2 linked regions of the Streptomyces sp. 2114.4 genome follow. The protein of the gene in region 2 interacts with the protein of the main gene of each other region in a pairwise test. Links are inferred from orthologs where the notes say so. Each region holds a gene or a part of one and is shown on either strand. Other genes may lie near its edges.

What was found. The genes of interacting proteins can lie anywhere in the genome.
Region 1: the proteins of rsfS (region 2) and CFW40_RS22020 interact in binary tests that used the Escherichia coli proteins (3 or more experiments, as listed by UniProt). The link is inferred for Streptomyces sp. 2114.4 from one-to-one orthologs.

The regions. Positions count from the first base shown.
Region 1 is NZ_FYEY01000001.1:4,986,633-4,992,997, forward strand. Bases 2,372-5,224 are described here. They hold CFW40_RS22020 (AAA family ATPase), read left to right. Parts: upstream 2,372-3,147; coding sequence 3,148-4,302; downstream 4,303-5,224. Other genes in these bases: CFW40_RS22015 (SWIM zinc finger family protein), read right to left, coding at 2,372-2,980; CFW40_RS22025 (DUF5682 family protein), read left to right, coding at 4,299-5,224. Outside these bases: CFW40_RS22005 (DUF5691 domain-containing protein), read right to left, coding at 1-1,494; more of CFW40_RS22015, read right to left, coding at 1,586-2,371; more of CFW40_RS22025, read left to right, coding at 5,225-6,365.
Region 2 is NZ_FYEY01000001.1:2,529,494-2,536,945, forward strand. Bases 2,664-5,559 are described here. They hold rsfS (ribosome silencing factor), read right to left. Parts: upstream 4,381-5,559; coding sequence 3,946-4,380; downstream 2,664-3,945. Other genes in these bases: CFW40_RS11050 (histidine phosphatase family protein), read right to left, coding at 3,296-3,949; CFW40_RS11060 (LCP family protein), read right to left, coding at 4,687-5,559. Also shown: CFW40_RS11020 (protease pro-enzyme activation domain-containing protein), read right to left, coding at 1-41; CFW40_RS11030 (glycosyltransferase 87 family protein), read left to right, coding at 677-2,020; CFW40_RS11035 (hypothetical protein), read right to left, coding at 2,142-2,375; CFW40_RS11040 (hypothetical protein), read right to left, coding at 2,379-2,627; more of CFW40_RS11060, read right to left, coding at 5,560-6,537; nadD (nicotinate-nucleotide adenylyltransferase), read right to left, coding at 6,562-7,173; CFW40_RS37045 (hypothetical protein), read right to left, coding at 7,225-7,386. UniProt on the Escherichia coli protein: Functions as a ribosomal silencing factor. Interacts with ribosomal protein uL14 (rplN), blocking formation of intersubunit bridge B8.

The DNA.
Region 1 (6,365 bases), 2.5 Mb from region 2 along the record:
CGCGCACACGCCGAGCATCCGGAAGGCCTCCGACAGCCCGTGGGCCGCGATGAACTCAGCGACCCACCGGGCGCGTTCGGCATCGGGCAGTACGGTCAGCAGCTTGGTCAGGTCCCGCGACGAACCGGCCGGTGCGACCTCGGACGCCTGGGACGGAGCGCCGGGCGCACCCAGCAGCGCCCGCGCCCAGTCGGTGTTCCGCTGGCGCACCGCGGCGCGGCACCAGGCGTCGTGCAGCTCCGTCCGCCAGTCGTCGGCCACCGGCAGCGCGATGATCGCCGCCGCGTCGCGGCCCCCGAAGCGGGCGTGCCATCCGTCCAGCGGGGCAGCCTCCACCAACTGGCCCAGCCACCAGGACCGTTCGCCCCGTCCGGAGGGCGGCTTGGGCGCCACGCCGTCCCGCTGCATCGCCGTATCGCACTCGTGCGGCGCCTCGACGGCGATCGCCGGTGCGCCGGCCGTACGGTCCAGGCCGACACAGGTGTGCGCGCGCTGCGCCATCCGGGCCGCGAGGGCGGATCCGGGCAGCGTGGAGAGCAGTTCGGCGGCCGTGGCGCGGACGTTCCGGCTGCGGTCGGACAGCGCCTGTTCCAGGAAGGGCTCATCGGCCGTCGAGAGTCCGTCACGCAGCGAGTCGAGGAACATCAGACGGTCCTCGGCCCGCTCCGTGGGCCAGGTCGTGGACAGCAGCGCCAGGCCGGCCCCCGGGTCCTGGCGGCGCAGCGCGGTCAGCAAGGCGACCCGCTCCGCGAACAGGCCCTCCTCCCAGCGGCGCCGTACGCCGTCGGGGTCGTCGGGGCTGTCGGTGCTGTCGGTGTCGTTGACGCCGCCGTGGTCGGAGAGCCCGGCCGGGCCGCCGATCCCCCGAAGCGCGAACTTCCACTCCGGGTTGAGCCGTGACAGCCACAGGGCGCGCGGCCCCGCCAGCGCCAGCGCGGCGGGCCGCAGGTCCGTACGGGCACGGGCCGTGTCGAGCAGTGCGGGCAGCAGCGCCTCCGGGGCGCGGTAGCCGAACTCCTCGGCGGCGGCCAGCCACTGGGGGAGCAGTTCGGTGAGGTCGGGGGCCGTGCCCCGGCGGCTGCCGCCGCTGCCGCCGCGGTCGGCGAGCAGCAGGGCCAGGCGGCGGCGCGCGGCGGGCGGCAGCGGGGGCCGCGGGTCGGCCGGGGCCGGGGCGGGCCGTTCGCCGGCCGGTGCCGGGCGTAGTGCGGCGCGGCGGCGCACCGTGCTCACCGCCGCCGCGTCCAGCAGTGCGGCCGCGGCGCCCTGCCCGGAACGCACCGCCACCGGCGGCGTCCGCCGCTCGGTCCCGAGGAGCGCGGCGCTCACGAGATCGGCCCAGGGGGCCGGGTCGGTCGGGGTGGGGGCGGGGGCAGGGGAAGGAGACGTGGCGGGTGCGGATGCTGGTGCGGATGTGGCTTCGGGGGCGGCGGAGGGAGTGGGTGCAGCGGGTGAAGTGGGTGAAGTGGGTGAAGTGGGCCTGGTGGTGGTCGTCATGCCCTTCCTCCGGGATCGGTGGTGGACGGTGTGTGCGGCCGGTGGGTGACGGGGGTGAGGGGCCTGGTCGGCGGGGCGAGGGGGGCCGGGGTCACAGAGACACCGGGGCCGGGTCCCAGGCGGTCAGCGGCAGGAAGCCGCGGTGGCCGCATTCGCCGAAGACCGTGATCGGCGCGCCGCCCGATATGGCGGCCAGCTGCCACAGGCCCGTCCGTCCCGGACCGCGCGGGTCCAGCGGCAGCGCCGACTCCCCGTCCGCGTCGGCCAGTTGCCAGCTTGTGCCGTCGCGGCTGGGGATCGGTGTGACCTCGGAGAGCACCACCGGCCAGGAGTCCAGCCACGGGTCGTCGCGCAGAGCGTCGCCGTACGCGGCCAGGGCGGCGTCGATACCGCAGCCGGACGGCACGGGGCCCGGGACCGCCGGGGCGTGCCGCTCGCCCAGGGCGGCGCGGAGGGGGCGGGCGCCGGGGTAGTAGGCGAGGTCCGCATCGAGCACCAGACCGGGGGGCAGGGCCGGACCAGGCCGGCGCTGGGCGCCGCCGCCGAAGGAGAGATGCAGCGCCATCCGGCCGGTCCGCTCGCCGCGGAGGAAGATGCGGCGAGTGGTCAACGCGCCGTCATCGGTGTCCTGTTGGGCGAGCACCAGCCAGCGGTCCCGGACCGTCGCCGCCTCGGAGCCGGTCAGCAGATCCGCCGCCTCCGTGGTCAGCCCCACGCGGGAGCGGACCGTTGCCGCGAGGGGGGCCGGCAGCCGCTCGATTCCAAGGAACCCCTGGTCGAGGAGGTGCAGCAGGGCGCACTCCTCCAGCAGCCGGGCCGGCCAGTCCGGTCCGGACGCCACGACCGCATCCAGCTCGCGCACCCGCGAGGCGAGTCCGGGCGCTTGGGCGTCGACCATCCGGGCGGCCGTCTCGCCCCAGGAGCCCCCTCCGCCGCCGCCCGGCCGGGAGGTCCCCCCGTCGGCGCGGCCGGCCGAGGCCAGCCCCGACTGCAGCAGATCCTCCAGGCGCTGCTCCAGCTCCGTCGCACCGGCGCCGATCCGCTGCATCCGGCTCTCCGCCCGCCGCTTGGCGGCCTCCGGGTCGGCAGGCGCCCGCGAGGGAGCTCCGCCGCCCGGGGCCGACCGGGCGGACCGCTCGGCGCGCTCCCGGCGGCCGGCCAGCCACTCGCCCGCCCACGGCGCCGGTTCCCCGGCCGCCACCTCCCGTTCGCCGCCCGCCCAGAGCAGCAGCAGCCCCAGCGCGTGCTTGCACGGAAATTTGCGGCTCGGGCAACTGCAGGTGAAAGCAGGACCGTTGAGGTCCACCGCCGTGCGGTACGGCTTCTTGCCGCTGCCCTTGCACTGCCCCCACACCGCGCTCGCGTCCGCGCCCGTTTCCGACCACGGCCCCGGCGCCGCGAGCTTGCCGCCCGCCCTGCGCGAGGCCTCGTCAGGCGCCAGCGCGAGCACCTGATCCGTCGTCCAGCGTTCCCCCTGCGGATTCATGTCATCGACGCTACGACGCCCCACTGACAATCGCCGCGGAACGCGATGAACTCGCAGCTCAGGGTGGGTTTTCGGGGGATTGTCAGTGGCGTGGTGCAGGCTTGATTCCGCAAGCGGCCGCAGGGATTTCGCCGTCCCGGCCGCACACGTTGCGACGAGGGGGAACCATGTCCGAGAACAGCTTCAAGACGACGGACGACGCGACCGAACCGAAGGGTGGGACGGCGGCGCAGGGCGCGGGCGGCGAAGCGCTGCGACCGCACGCCGAGGACAGTTTCGCGGCGGAGCTGACGGCCCTCGCGGCGGCCGACGACCGGCCGCGCCCGGAGCGCTGGCGGCTCTCGCCGTGGGCGGTCGCGACCTATCTCCTCGGCGGCACGCTCGCGGACGGCACGGTCATCACCCCCAAATATGTCGGCCCGCGCCGGATCGTCGAGGTCGCCGTGACGACGCTGGCGACGGATCGCGCACTGCTCCTGCTGGGCGTGCCGGGCACCGCGAAGACGTGGGTGTCCGAGCATCTGGCGGCGGCCGTCAGCGGCGACTCCACCCTGCTGGTCCAGGGCACGGCCGGCACCCCCGAAGAGGCGATCCGCTACGGCTGGAACTACGCCCAGCTGCTCGCCAACGGCCCCAGCCGCGAGGCGCTGGTGCCCAGCCCGGTGATGCGCGCGATGGCACAGGGCATGACCGCACGGGTCGAGGAACTGACCCGTATCCCCGCCGATGTCCAGGACACGCTCATCACCGTCCTGTCGGAGAAGACCCTGCCCATCCCGGAGCTGGGCCAGGAGGTGCAGGCCGTCCGCGGCTTCAACCTGATCGCCACCGCCAACGACCGCGACCGCGGGGTCAACGAACTCTCCAGCGCGCTGCGCCGCCGCTTCAACACCGTCGTCCTGCCGCTGCCCGCCACCCCGGACGAAGAGGTGGACATCGTCTCGCGCCGGGTCGAGCAGATCGGGCGCTCGCTGGATCTCCCGGCCGGGCCCGAGGGGCTGGACGAGATCCGCCGAGTCGTCACGGTCTTCCGCGAGCTGCGGGCCGGCCTCACCTCCGACGGCCGCACCAAGCTCAAGTCGCCGTCCGGCACCCTCTCCACGGCCGAGGCCATCTCGGTGGTGACGAACGGGCTGGCCCTGGCCACCCACTTCGGGGACGGTGTGCTGCGCGCCGGGGACGTGGCCGCGGGCATCCTGGGGGCCGTGGTCCGCGATCCGGCGGCGGACCGGGTCGTATGGCAGGAGTACCTGGAGACCGTGGTGCGCGAGCGCGACGGCTGGAAGGACTTCTACCGCGCCTGCCGTGAGGTGAGCGCATGACCGGGCCGGTGCTGCTCGGGGTGCGGCATCACGGCCCCGGCTCGGCGCGGGCGGTGCGCGCCGCCCTCGACCAGTGCACGCCGGACGCGGTCCTCATCGAGGGACCACCGGAGGCGGACGCGCTGGTGCCGCTGGCCGCCCAGGAGGGGATGCGTCCGCCCGTCGCGTTGCTCGCCCATGCACAGGACGATCCCGGCCGCGCGGCGTTCTGGCCGCTGGCCGAGTTCTCCCCGGAGTGGGTGGCGATGCGCTGGGCACTGGAGCGAGGCGTCCCCGTCCGCTTCATCGACCTGCCCGCGGCGCACTCCCTGGCGATGGGGGACGGCGAGGGGCCGGGGGCCGGTGAGGAGTCGGTGACCGATGGAGGGCCGGTGACCGATGGAGGGCCGGCCGACGAGCTTTCGGCCGCCGGACAGGAACGGGAAGAGGTATCCGACGAGGCACCCGACGAGGCCGCGGTGCGGGTCGATCCGATCCGGGTGCTGGCCGAGGCGGCCGGGTACGACGACCCCGAGCGCTGGTGGGAGGACGTGGTCGAACACCGCGGAGGTGCGGGAGGAGCGGGGACCGCAGGGGACGCCGGTGCGGACGCGCTGGCGCCGTTCGCGGCGCTGGCCGAGGCGATGGGGGCGCTGCGCGAGGCGTACGGGGACGGCGGCCATGACCGTGATCCGCTGCGCGAGGCCCATATGCGGCTGCGACTGCGCGCCGCGCGAAAGGAGTTCGGGGAGGGTGTCGCCGTGGTGTGCGGTGCCTGGCATGTACCGGCCCTGGCGCGGCGTACCACCATGGCCGCTGACCGGCAGCTGCTCAAGGGCCTGCCGAAGGTGAAGGCGGCGGTGACCTGGGTGCCCTGGACGCACCGACGGCTCTCCCGGCACAGCGGCTACGGCGCCGGTATCGCCTCACCGGGCTGGTACGGCCATCTCTTCGGGGCCCCCGACCGCCCCGTGGAACGCTGGCTCACCAAGGTCGCGGGGCTGCTCAGGGAAGAGGACTACGCGGTCTCGTCGGCGCACATCATCGAAGCGGTGCGGCTCGCCGAGGGGCTGGCCACGGTGCGCGGCCGCCCGCTGGCCGGCCTGACGGAACTGAACGACGCGGTCCGGGCCGTGATGGGGGACGGCTCCGATGCGCCGTCCTCGCTGATCCACGACCGGCTGGTGGTGGGGGAGGTGCTGGGCGAGGTTCCGGAGGACGCCCCCGCCGTGCCGCTGCAACGGGACCTCACCCGCAGCCAGCGGACGCTGCGGCTCAAACCGGAGGCTCCGGAACGGGAACTGGAGCTGGACCTGCGCAAGGAGACCGACGCCGGCCGCAGCCGCCTGCTGCACCGGCTCCGGCTGCTCGGCATCCCGTGGGGCGAGCCCGGCCGCTCCCGCGGCAGCACCGGCACGTTCCGGGAGACCTGGCGGCTGCGCTGGGAGCCCGAACTGTCGGTGCGGGTCGCGGAGGCCGGTATCTGGGGCACGACGGTCCTCTCGGCCGCCACGGCCAAGGCCGCGTCCGAGGCGTCGGAGGCGGCCACGCTCGCCGAGGTCACCGCGCTCGCCGAGCGCTGCCTGCTGGCCCAACTCCCCGACGCTCTCCCGGTGGTGATGCGGGCGCTGTCGGACCGTGCGGCGCTGGACGCGGACGTGGGCCATCTCGCCCAGGCGCTGCCCGCCCTCGTACGGTCCGTGCGCTACGGCGATGTGCGCGGCACGGACGCCGCGGCGCTGCGCGAGGTGGCGACGGGCCTGGCCGAGCGGGTCTTCGTCGGGCTGCCACCCGCCTGCCTGGGCCTGGATGCCGACGGCGCCACCGAAATGCGCGGCCATCTCGACGCCACGCACCAGGCCGTCGCCCTCCTCGGCCAGCCGCAGACCGGGCAGCAGACCGGACCGGCGACCGGCCCACAGCCCGGAGCGCAAGATGGACCGCCGCCCGTATCGCCGCCCGGACCGCAGCATCTGCGGGCGCGGTGGGCCGGGGTGCTGCGGGCGGTGAGTGAACGGGACGCCGTGCCGGGTCTGATCCGCGGGCGGGCGGCCAGACTGCTGCTCGAAGAAGGGGAGCTGGGC
Region 2 (7,452 bases):
CCGGCGCGGGCGCGCGGTGATCTGGTGCGGCTGGATCTCATGTAACCCCCTGCTGTGGCGATGCGGTGCGCTGCGGGTACCGCGCTGCGCCGGTACGCAGGTGCGCGGCACCGCACAAGCGGTGAATGCGTGGGATGTGACGTTCACGCGATGCGCCACTCTTTCGGTGAACCGTTCATGTCAGGGGCATGCGATCACCAAGAAGAGACCAAGGAATGGCAAGGAATGACCACGAATGAACAGAGAGCGAACATTCAACTCGCCATAACGAACGGCCCCCTGACCAGATATCAGGGCAACCCAGGAGGAACCGCCGCCGAGACCCGGACGGCCGGGACACCCGCCCCGCAGGGCACACACGACGGAGCGGGCCGTCCGCATCGGACGACCCGCTCCGTTCTCTGTGGAGCTAAGGAGAATTGAACTCCTGACCTCCTGCATGCCATGCAGGCGCTCTACCAACTGAGCTATAGCCCCGTATTCTGTTTCCCGCCCCGGTTCCCCGCTGCGGCATCGCCTACATTACACGGACCTCCCCGCCTTCTGCCAAATCGTTCTGCCCGGGCCCCTCGGCCGTTGCGCCCGGGGTCCCCGGCCGTTGCACCCGGGCCCCTCGGCGCGCCGCGCGGTACTGTCGGCACGCCGTGCCCGATTCGTCCTGGGGGAGCCGTACGCCGTGACCGCGCTGGAGCTGGAAGCGCCCGCCGACCCCCGTGGCACCCGCTCCGGCCCGGGCGTCCTCCGCCGGCACCCCACCCGCGCGGCGGCCCTCACCTGCCTGGTCTCGTTCACGGTCTTCTGGACCGTGCAGCGCCTCGCCCATGTGACGATGCTCGACCTCATGGTCTACCGCGCCGAGGGCTTCACGGTCCGCAACGGCGGGTCCCTCTACGACATGGTGGCCACCTCGGCACACCTGCCCAACACCTACCCGCCCTTCGCGGCGCTGCTGTTCACCCCGCTCACCCTCCTCGGCGTCCCCGCGATGCGCACCCTCGCCACGGCCGGCAACCTCGTGCTGCTCCTCGCCGTCGTCCACCTCTCGCTGCGGCTGGCCGGCCGGCCCCGGCACCTCCCCCAGCCGGCCGCGACGCTCGCGGTCTCGGCGCTGCTGGTGTGGTGCGAGCCGGTGTGGACGACGCTGCGCTACGGCCAGATCAACCTGCTGCTCACCGCGCTCGTGCTGTGGGACCTGACCCGCAAGGACACCCACCGCCTCGCGGGTGTCGGCATCGGGATCGCGGCCGGCCTCAAGCTCACCCCGGCACTGTTCGCCGTGCTCCTCGCACTGGCCGGCGCCGTCCGTGCCGGGCAGCTGCTCCGCTCCGGCGCGGGGGTGCGCGCCGTCCGCCACCCCTGGCTGCGGCAGGCCGCCGTGGCCACCGCCACCTTCCTGGCCACCGCCCTCCTCTCCGCGCTCGCGCTGCCGCGCGACGCGCACCGCTTCTGGACCGAGATCGTCTTCGCCGCCGACCGGGTCGGTGAGGTGGAGATCACCGCGAACCAGTCCCTGCGCGGCGCTCTCGCCCGGCTGCTGCACACCCACGATCCGGGCCCCGCCTGGCTCGTGGCCGCCGGTCTGACCGCGGCCCTCGGCCTGGCGCCGGCGGCCGCGTCGCTGCTGCGCGGGCAGCGCGCCTGGGCCGTCGTCACCTGCGCGGCGACCGCGCTCCTGGTCAGCCCGATCTCCTGGTCCCACCACTGGGTGTGGTGCGTACCGATGGTGATCCTGCTCGGCTCCGAGGCACTGCACCGGACCGGCGCTGCCGCCCGCCGCTGGTGGGCGGCGGCCACCGCACTGGGCCTGCTGTTCTGCTCGTTCGCGCTGTGGTGGGTGCCGCACCGCTGGCACCGCCACGAGGAACTGCACCAGAACGGCGTCCAGATGCTGCTCTCCGACGTCTATCCGCTCGCCGGTCTTGCGCTGCTGGCGCTGGCCGGGGCCCGGCTGTGGCGGCGCGGCCGGCGGCCGGGCAGGGGCAGCGGCCACCGCACTGCGGCCGCCGGCCGTGAGGTGTGAACCGGGCGCCCGCGCGGCTAAATGACGTGGCGGCCGTCGCGCCCCCGTCCCAACGCCGCCCGCAAAACCGGCAGTTCCGCGGTGTCCCGGCTGCCGCCGGCTTCGCCTGAGCGGGCCCCGCTCAGGCCGTCGCGAACGAGTAGAAGCGCTTGAGGGTGCAGTGCTCGTCCAGCAGCCGTCCGTAGATCGGCTCCCCGTCGAGCTCCCGGTAGGTCTCGATGGGGTCGCCTTTTATGACGAGGGCGCGGGCGCATTCCTCGCACCAGTACTGGTAGTCGGCGTTGACCGGTTCCATGTCGCGGACGATCGGCGTACCGCTGCCGCACCAGTCACATTTCCTGCTGTGGGCGCCCATCCATCAGCTCCAACTGCGGCCGCAGGCCGTACAAACGAAGGAAATGCCCCCGTCGTCACCCAGCACCTGCGCCACATGGGAGGCGCCGCACGAGGAGCACTGCGGAGCGGAACCGTCATCGCCGCCGGCTGCGGGGGGACGGGCATCTACGGGACAGGTGAAGCGGAGCGCATACTCCGGCAGCCAGTCATGGCCCTGCGCCCCGGCCACGTCGAGCAGGTCGTTGACCTCCTCGAGGATGCTCGTGGGCATCGCGATCTCTCCTCCCCTGCCGGCGCCGTCCGATTCTGCCACGGACCACGGACCGGGTCAGGTCCGCCTTCTCGCCATCCCCGCGAGCCCGCCCCTCCGCCGCGTACTCCTTGCCTACGGTTCCCAACGCGGCGGCAAGAGGGGGGCGGTGGGCGCACCCGAGGCCCGCACCGATGCCATGTGGGCGAGCCGGCAGGGGAATCGCTGATCGGGCGGCTGTCACGGACCGGTGCAAAGGTCGCGCGCCTGTGGGAGACCGGGGACGCCTCGCCAGCGGGGAACACCCCATGAAGGTGAGCCGGCACGCCTCGGCCGGTGAGATACGGCTGGTCTCGCCGTCCTTGGCGGTGGGCGGCGTCCCGGAACCCGGAGAGATCCCCCGCCATGCAGAGAACCGGCACCACGCCGAGGACCCGCAGAACGCGGAGATGCCGCAGAACGCGGAGATCCCGCCTCCAGACGGAGGCGGGATCTTCCGGGCTGTGGAGCTAAGGAGAATTGAACTCCTGACCTCCTGCATGCCATGCAGGCGCTCTACCAACTGAGCTATAGCCCCGGGTCTTGTTCCGCTCCCCCGGGTTTCCCCCGGCGGCGCCGCGAACAAGAAGAACTTTAGCCTGCGACCTGCCCAGATGTGAAATCCGGTCTGCCGGGGGCGCCCGGCGGGCTCAGTCGTCGTCGCCGAGCACGGGCTCCGGCAGGGTGCCGGCGTTGTGCTCCAGCAGGCGCCAGCCGCGCGCGCCCTCGCCCAGCACCGACCAGCAGCAGTTCGACAGACCGCCCAGGCCCTCCCAGTGGTGGGCCTCCAGGCCGAGCAGCCGCCCGATGGTGGTGCGGATGGTGCCGCCGTGGCTGACGACGACCAGGGTGCCGTCGTCGGGCAGCTTGTCGGCGTGGCCGAGCACGACCGGGGCGGCCCGGTCGGCGACCTCGGTCTCCAGTTCGCCGCCACCGCGCCGCACCGGCTCACCGCGCTTCCACGCGGTGTACTGCTCGCGGTACCGCGCAAGGATCTCGTCGTGCGTCAGCCCCTGCCAGGAGCCCGCGTAGGTCTCCCGCAGGGCCGCGTCGTGCGTGACCTCGAGGCGGGTGAGCGCGGCCAGCTCCCTCGCGGTGATCGCGGCCCGCTGCAGGTCGGAGGCGATGATGACGTCCGGCCGCAGGGCGGCGAGGAGGCGGGCGGCGCGGCGCGCCTGGCCGCGGCCCTCCTCGGTCAGCTCGATGTCCGTCGACCCCTGGAAGCGGCGCTCCAGGTTCCAGGCCGTCTGGCCGTGGCGCCACAGGACGATGCGGCGGCCCCGGCCGCCCTTGGTGCCGTTCAGAGCAGTTCTCCGTCCTGCTCGCCCGCCGTGGCCTCGGCATGCTCGGCGGCCTTGCCTCGGGTGGCCTTGGCCTCCTCGGGGAGGTCGATCTCGGGGCAGTCCTTCCACAGGCGCTCGAGCGCGTAGAAGACGCGCTCCTCGCTGTGCTGGACGTGCACCACGATGTCGACGTAGTCGAGCAGGACCCAGCGGGCCTCGCGGTCGCCCTCACGGCGGACCGGCTTGGCGCCGAGGTCCTTGTTGAGCCGTTCCTCGATCTCGTCGACGATCGACTTGACCTGGCGGTCGCTGGGTGCCGAAGCCAGCAGGAAGGCGTCGGTGATCGAGAGGACGTCGCTGACGTCGTACGCGATGATGTCGTGCGCGAGCTTGTCGGCCGCGGCCTGCGCGGCGGCGTTGATGAGCTCGAGGGAACGGTCCGTGGCGGTCACAAGCGGCTTTCCGGGTCGAGGGCAGCCTCTCCGGCCGGGCAGGGGCAGCTGGCTCACTGCTGAGCCGCGGCGCGTGCCGCAGTCCCCGTGGACGACCGGATCGGCGGTCAAGTACCCCTCAAGGGTCTCACGGACCACCGACACTCCCGACTGGGTTTTCGAACCGGTCGGTCCGTTCCGGTGTCCGGGCTGGTCAGCACGGGGGCCGGGCAGGGTGGGCGCAGCGGCTGGGCAGGGGCGGCACAGCGGGGAGCGGCCGCCCGGTGCCCGCCGGCCTCCACCGGCGGGCACCGGGCGGTGGCCCCGTCAGCCCTTGTAGTCCTGCCCGAGCACCACCGTGATGTCGGCGTTCGAGGCGCCCTTTCCCTGCCTGACCACGCCCGCCGGCAGGCCCAGGGTCTTGGCGACCTCAGCGGCCTTGGACTTCTGGGCGGCGTCCGCGTAGGTGATCCGGGACGTGGCGGCCGGGCCCGCGGTGCCCGCGTCGACGAAGCTGTAGCCGCCGTTGAGCAGCGCGACCTGCGCCTTGTTGGTGGCGCCCCGGGAGCCGGTGGCGTTGCGCACGGCGACCCGGGCGGTCGCGTCGGGGGCGGTCTTCTTGACCGTGCCGCCGAGCACGTCCTTGACCACACCCGCCGCCGCGGCCTGGCTGAGGGTGCCGTTCGCCTGCACGGGCAGCAGCGTCGTGCGGTACGCGCCGGTCTTCGCCAGCTCCGCCCGCTGCGCCAGCGAGCTGCCCAGCTGGCCCTCGGTGAGCGGCGGGTCGAGCACCTGCAGCAGCGACTTCACGGTGGCCGTGGCGCCGTCGGCATCGCTGGAGACCTTCTTCAAGGTCGCCTGCATGACCTGGCCGAACCGCTGCAGCTGCCGGGTCTGGGGCTCGCCCGGCGCCTGGTAGGTGGCGTAGGCCACGGCGGCCTGGCCGTTGAGGTCCTGGGCGCTGCCCTGCTTGACGGCCGGGGAGTCGCCCTTCTTGGCGCCGGGCACGGTGGCGTCGGTGTCCAGCGTGATCCCGCCGACCGTCTCGACGAGGTTCTCCAGATAGGGCGTGTCCAGCCGCCAGCTGGCCTTGAGGTCGGCGCCCAGGAGGCTGTTGAGGGAGTCCCGGGTCGGTTCGGTGCCGTCGTCCTTGACGGACTTGCCGAGCGTCGTGGAGCTGCCGTCGTCCTTGGGAACGACGAGGCTGTTGGGCAGGAGGACGGTGGTGCCCTTGTGGGTGGTCGTGTTGTCCACCAGCAGCGCCGTCGAGCTGTTCCCGGACTTGGTGTCCCGCAGATGGACGACGAGGACGTCGCGCTTCTGCCCGCCGGCCGCGGCCGCCTGGCCGGTGCCGGGACCGGCCAGGCCGGGCAGTTTGCCCGCCCACCACAGATAGCCGACGCCGCCGGCGACCAGCAAGGCCAGCACGACGGACAGCGCGACGATGCGGCTGCGGCCGCGCCGTTTGGCCTCCTCGCGCCGCTCGGTGCGGCTCTCGGTGAACTTCAGCCAGTCGATGACGTCTTCGGAGTCCTCGTCCGGCTCCTCGATGAAGGAGAACTGCTCGGTGCGGTACTCCGGGTCCTCGCCCGGGGAACCGGGCGCACCGCCGGGGGTGCCCGTCCCGTCACCGTCGTCCGCCGGGCCGCGGCGCTCCGGCTGCCGCGGCGGCTGGTCCTGGCGCTGCGGAGCCGGCTCGTCGTAGCGGGGCCCGTCCGCGTAGGAGGTCTGCTCGTACGGGGGCTGCTGGGCCTGCTGGGCCTGCTGGGCCTGCTGGGCCTGCTGGGGAATCCACTCCTGCTGGTGCGGCTGCTGCTGAGGCGGCTGCTGGGGCCGGCCGTACGGGTCGTACTGCTGCGGATAGCCGGTCCGGTCCTGCACTTGCGGACGGCCGTACGCGTCGTAGCCGTACTCCGCCTGCCCCTGGTATCCCTGCTGCCCCTGTGGGGCCTGGCCGCTCTGGTGACCGCCGTAGGGGTCATAGCCCTCATAGGCGGAGGGGGCGGGCTGCTGCCCGTAGGCGTCGTAGTGCTGCTCGTACGACGACTGCGCGGCGTCGCGGTACACCGGCTGCCCGTAGGCGTCGTAGGTGTAGCTCGTATGCCCCTGCTGCTCCTGGCCATAGGGGTCGTGGGCATACGGGTCCTGCGGCCCGTACGGATCCTGTCGGTCGCTCACCGGTGCCCCTTTCCGTCAGCCCCGTCAGCGGTCGTTGCGGTACAGCTGTTTTTTGTCGATGTAGCGCACCACACCGTCCGGCACCAGGTACCAGACCGGATCCCCCTGGGCGACGCGCGCCCGGCAGTCGGTCGAGGAGATGGCCAGCGCCGGCACCTCGACCAGCGACACCGCTCCCGCGGGCAGCCCGGGGTCCGCGAGGACATGGCCGGGCCTGGTCACCCCGATGAAGTGGGCGAGCGAAACCAGCTCCGCGGCATCGTGCCAGGTCAGGATCTGGCTGAGCGCATCGGCGCCGGTGATGAAGAACAGATCCGCGTCACGGTGCTCCGTCCGCAGGTCACGCAGCGTGTCTATGGTGTACGTCTTGCCGCCGCGGTCGATGTCGATGCGGCTGACGGAGAACTGCGGATTCGACGCGGTCGCGATGACCGTCATCAGATACCGGTCCTCGGCCGGGGACACCGTCTTGTGGCTCTTCTGCCACGGCTGTCCCGTCGGCACGAAGATGACCTCGTCGAGGTGGAACTGGCTGGCCACCTCGCTGGCGGCGACCAGGTGTCCGTGATGGATGGGGTCGAACGTGCCGCCCATCACTCCGAGTCGCCGCTTCACGGGCCCTGTGTGCTCTCCCATGCGTGCAGACCCTACTGGGCTGTGCGCGATGCCGGAGGCCGGGTGCCGGGCTCAGCGGTCCCGGTTGAAGCGGGTGGTGATCCAGAGCAGGAGGAGCAGGACAAACAGGGCGCCGCCGCCGGTTACGAACGGGCTGAGGCTGGCGTGACCGCCCTCGTGTCCGGGCTCGGCGGCGAAGGAAACCAGGGAATGTGCGGTGGTGTGCAGGCTCATCGTCAGCAGGACCAATCCGGGCTGGGGTCGGGCAGAGACTTCCACCACATCGTAAGCGCCGCCTCA